2 regions of the Pseudocitrobacter sp. 73 genome follow, and region 1 is predicted to be linked to the other one. Evidence: riboswitches for the same ligand, from Rfam matches in the RefSeq annotation. Region 1 holds a riboswitch; the other holds the start of a gene.

What was found. A riboswitch is a leader RNA that binds a small molecule or an ion and turns the genes downstream of it on or off. The one in region 1 is predicted to bind cobalamin.
Region 2: linked by a shared signal. The riboswitch ahead of btuB (TonB-dependent vitamin B12 receptor BtuB) and the one ahead of F0Q32_RS05820 (cobyrinate a,c-diamide synthase) in region 1 are both predicted to bind cobalamin.

The regions. Positions count from the first base shown of each region.
Region 1 is NZ_VTZO01000006.1:171,701-174,106, forward strand. It holds gene F0Q32_RS05820 (cobyrinate a,c-diamide synthase) at 1-931, opposite strand, end outside; cobalamin riboswitch at 1,029-1,205, opposite strand; gene pocR (regulatory protein PocR) at 1,433-2,350, opposite strand.
Region 2 is NZ_VTZO01000019.1:1,990-4,395, reverse strand. It holds gene trmA (tRNA (uridine(54)-C5)-methyltransferase TrmA) at 1-918, opposite strand, end outside; cobalamin riboswitch at 1,033-1,215, shown strand; gene btuB (TonB-dependent vitamin B12 receptor BtuB) at 1,281-2,406, shown strand, end outside.

The DNA.
Region 1 (2,406 bases):
CCAGCGCCCTGGCATGCAACTCCGGGTAGCCACCACCCAGCCAGATCATCTGGCACTCCGGCAGCACGTTATCGTGCAGGGGGCTAAAGCGCACAACATTGATACCCGCACGCGCGATCAGCGCGATATTGTCGGGATAGTAGAAATTGAACGCCTCATCGTCCGCCAGCGCCAGAGTGATATTTTCGCCATCCAGAACAGCAGGCAGAGGCGGCCATTCGCCCTGAGGATCGTTTTCAAGGGCACTTAGCGTCAGCAGTTTTTCGATATCCATCGTCAGTGCGAGGGTGTCAGCAAAATCGCGCCATGGCTGTTGGGTCACCACAGACTCACGCGCGGTAACTAACCCAAGGTGGCGTTCCGGCAGAGCAACCCCCGCCACGGAAGGAACGTAGCCAAGTACTGGCAGCGCGCAGTAGCGCTCAATGGCGGTTTTTAAAAGCTGGAAATGGCTGTCGCTGTTGACGCGATTGACAATCACGCCCGCGATATTCAAAGAGGGGTCAAAATGTTGAAAACCCATGACCGTCGCGGCAATGGAGGTTGAAACGGCTTTGCCGTCAACCAGCAGAATGACCGGACAACCCAGTTGTTTCGCCATCGCAGCGGTGCTGCACTGGTTAGGGTCGGAACCTATTCCGTCATAAAGGCCCATCACACCTTCAATGACCGCAATATCCGCCTGTTGCATCTGCTCATTAAACAGGGCGTTCAGCACCAGGGCGGGCAGCATAAAACTATCAAGGTTACGAGAGGCGACACCGGATACCGCCGTATGCCAACCGGTATCAAGGTAATCCGGGCCCACTTTGTAAGGCTGTACCCGCCATCCGCGTTGTTTCAGCAGGCTCAGTAAGCCAAGCGTTACCGTGGTTTTGCCACAGCCGCTGCCGGTTCCTGCAAGAATGAATGCGTAACGTCTGGCCGCCATACCCCGATCCCTGTCAGGGTGGTAGGGGAACATCAGGATGCGCGTATACCCGGTCTTTCGACCGCACGCTTCTGAGCAACCCACTTCCCACCGAAGTTGTTGAGATGTACCGACAGGCAGGTCTTCTGGCTTAGCGTCATCCTCGCCCGTCCTTCCCAATCTCGCGATCAGTGGTTATTACGGGGTCGTCAGCATTACAGCAGCGGGGGCTGCGGGGGATTTACACCCCCTTCCCTGACACATTACGTGTCTGACCTGTCGGTTTTACATGATGAGCAGCCGTTATACTGCTCATCACAAAATGATGTGTTAACGAATGCATAAAGCGAAAAAATCAATTCGCAATAACGCCGTTATCTCATCACAAAAATAATTGTCGTTGCAGTTTATCTCTCTTAAATCACTATTTTGTTGCGCTGTGACAATTTATTGCATGGCGCGAGATTTTTTCATGCTACATCGCTATCCGTGCAATACAGTATCAAAAATCGGCAATGCAAATCAGGCCGATTCTTCTGAACGCTTTTCGCTAATTTGCTGGCGATACGCCTGCGGCGTTATCTGGTAGGTGTGGCGAAAAACCTTGCAGAAATAGCTGGTCTGAGAAAATCCTAAATTACGGGCAATACTGGCAATGCTCCAGTTACTGTGGCTCAGCAACTCTTTGGCGCTCGCCATACGTTGTTGATTTACCCAGGCGTTGAAGCCAATACCCTGATACTTTTTAAACAGTTTGCTGAAGTAATAAGGGCTAAGATAAACATGAGAAGCCACCTCTTCGAGACGAAGTTCATCCGACAAATGCGCATCAATGTAACGTAGTGCTTTATTCATTTTACTGTCATGAGGATTCGTCTCCCGTACGGAACGGGGCAATGCCGCCTGCTGAGGGTTATCTTTAATCACCACAAAATTAAGCTGCTTTTTAAGGCAGTTTTCTACTATCAATTTCAGGAGATCCGCAGAAGCCATCACCCGCGAAAAATCCATTTCCGGGACATTGCGAAATTCATTAAGCAGTTCTGGATCGGCCTGCCAGCGATCATCAATATTCAGAATATCAATCATGCCCGTCTCCGCTTCATTGCGCACACGCACCTGGCCACACAGAACGAACCCGACAAGATGCCCGGCAATCACCAGTGGAATAGAAATATCCGTTAACCCGGCATGACAGCGATAGATGCACGGCTGGTCTGATTTCGACGCCTCCAGCCCACCGCAGCGATCGCTCATCCGGCAGCGAGTGCTGTGCTGCGGATGCTGACGCATCATCTGGCAAAATGAGGTGAAATTAAACAGCTCAGAAATTTCATCACCATGAATATTGACCACCACAACCGCCAGACTGGTGGCTTGTGCAAAATCCTGTGCGATTTTATTAATGAGTTCTGAGTTCAGTGTACTCGCAGAAATCATGATAAAACCCCTCAGTTAATCCATTGTTATAATGCAACATTATTTTTACACACCTA
Region 2 (2,406 bases), on a different contig from region 1:
ATCCAGCCCGCTGCGCGGCGGATCGACAAAAATCGTTTCACACTGATAGCTTTTTAAATCAATTCCCTGCAAGCGGTTGAATTCCCGCACGCCGTTCATCGCCTGGGTAAACTCTTCCGCCGACATGCGAATAATCTGCACATTATCAATGTGGTTCGCCGCAATGTTGTATTGCGCGGCGGCGACGGACGGCTTGGCGATTTCGGTTGCCAGCACGCGGTCAAAGTTGCGCGCCAGCGCCAGCGAGAAGTTGCCGTTCCCGCAGTAGAGTTCCAGCAAATCACCGGTTGAGTTTTCCGTGGCGTTGAGCGCCCACTCCAGCATCTGCACGTTCATTGCCGCGTTCGGCTGGGTGAAGCTGTTTTCCACCTGGCGGTAGATCATCTCTTTCCCGGCGACCGGCAGCCGCTCGTCGATATAGTCCTGATCCAGCGCGATTTTCGTTTTCGTCGCGCGGCCGATGATATGCACATTGAGGTTCTGCGCGCGTAATGCATCCCGCAGCGCCTCCGCTTCCGCACGCCACGCATCGTCGAGCTTCTTATGGTACAGCAGAGAGACAATCGCCTGATTGCTTTGCGTAGAGAGATAATCAATCTGGAACAGCTTGTGACGCAGCGTGTGGTTATTACGCACACCGTCCAGCATGGCGGTCATCAGCGTATTGATGAGCTCGCTGGCTGCCGGGAAGGAATCGACGCGGATGCGGCTTTTGGTCTGCTGATCGAAAATGATGTGATACAGGTCGTCCCCATCATGCCAGATACGAAATTCCGCACGCATGCGGTAATGACTGACTGGCGAGCGAAACACCTCCGGAACCGGCGCGTTGAAAGGGGCCATCATCGTTTGCAGACGGACCACTTTCTCGGCCAGCTGCGCTTCGTATTGCTCGGTAGGAAGGTGTTCGGGGGTCATGATGCATCCTGAATAATAAAAGTACGCGGGGATTGTAGGGCCTGCTCAGGGGATGTCCAGCGATTGATGTTTTCCTAAATCGTGATGGCAGTCTGGACATCTATATGTAACTAAATGTAGCATCCGGGTTCCGGTCCTGTGAGTTAAAAGGGAATCCAGTGAAAATCTGGGGCTGACGCGCAGCGGTAAGGAGTGGTGGGATGAACGCATTTTGCAGACACTGCCTGAAAAGGTGGGAAGTCTTCATCCGCTAAACGCCCCCGAGCCCGAAGACCTGCCGGGTGACGTCGCACTGGGTTTTCATCATCGCGGGCTATCGATGAAACCGGCGGCATCCTTTTTCTATTGTGGATGCTTTAACAATGATTAAAAAAACTTCGCTGATGACGGCGCTATCCGTCTCGGCTTTTTCCGTTTGGGCGCAGGACAGCACTTCAGATACCCTCGTCGTAACCGCCAGTCGTTTTCAGCAGCCGGTCAATACCGTCCTCGCGCCGATGGATGTCGTTACCCGAGATGACATCGACCGCTGGCAGGCCAAAAATCTTAATGACGTCATGCGTCGCCTGCCGGGCGTGGATATCGCGCAATATGGCGGGATGGGGCAGAGTTCTTCACTCTTTATTCGCGGTACTGAAACGAAACAGGTTTTGGTACTGGTCGATGGCATTCCGATGACCCGCCCCGGTATCTCTAATAACCCGGACCTGAATCAGATCCCTCTCTCATTAGTTCAGCGCGTGGAGTATATCCGTGGGCCGCGCTCGGCGATTTATGGGTCCGGCGCAATGGGTGGGGTGATCAACATCATTACCCACTCTGACGAGGAACAATCGAAAATTACCGCCAGCATGGGCTCTAAAGGCTATCAACAATACGATGGCACGTTGCGTCAGCGTTTTGGCGACACGGTAGCGACGGTGGCGGGTTCTTATGAAACCACTAAAGGGTTTGATGTGCAGCCGGGCTCGACCTGGAGCCACGACAACGACCGCGACGGCTTCCGCAATAAAACCTTTTGGGGTAGCCTGGAGCATAAGTTCAACGATAGCTTTGATGGCTTCTTCCGTGGCCGCAGCTATACCAATAATGTCGATTACGATCTGGGTAGCCCACCGTACTCCCCGGCGTATAGCGCCGACGAAGAGCAGCTTTATAACCAAACCTGGGATACCGGACTGCGATTCCATTCCGGTATCTACTCTTCTGAGCTTATCGCCAGCTATCAGAAGGTGAAGGACTATAACTACAGCAGCATTTATGGTCGATATAAAGATGGCACAACGCTTGACCGCATGACCCAGCGTAACCTCCAGTGGGGGAACAACCTGATTGTCGGGCATGGCTCGGTAAGCGCCGGGGTAGACTGGCAGCAGCAGCGTTTGACTTCGTCGGATACGGCGATATCCGATACCTATAAGCGCGATAACACCGGGCTCTATCTTACCGGGCAGCAGCAGTTTGGCGACGTGACGCTGGAAGCCTCTG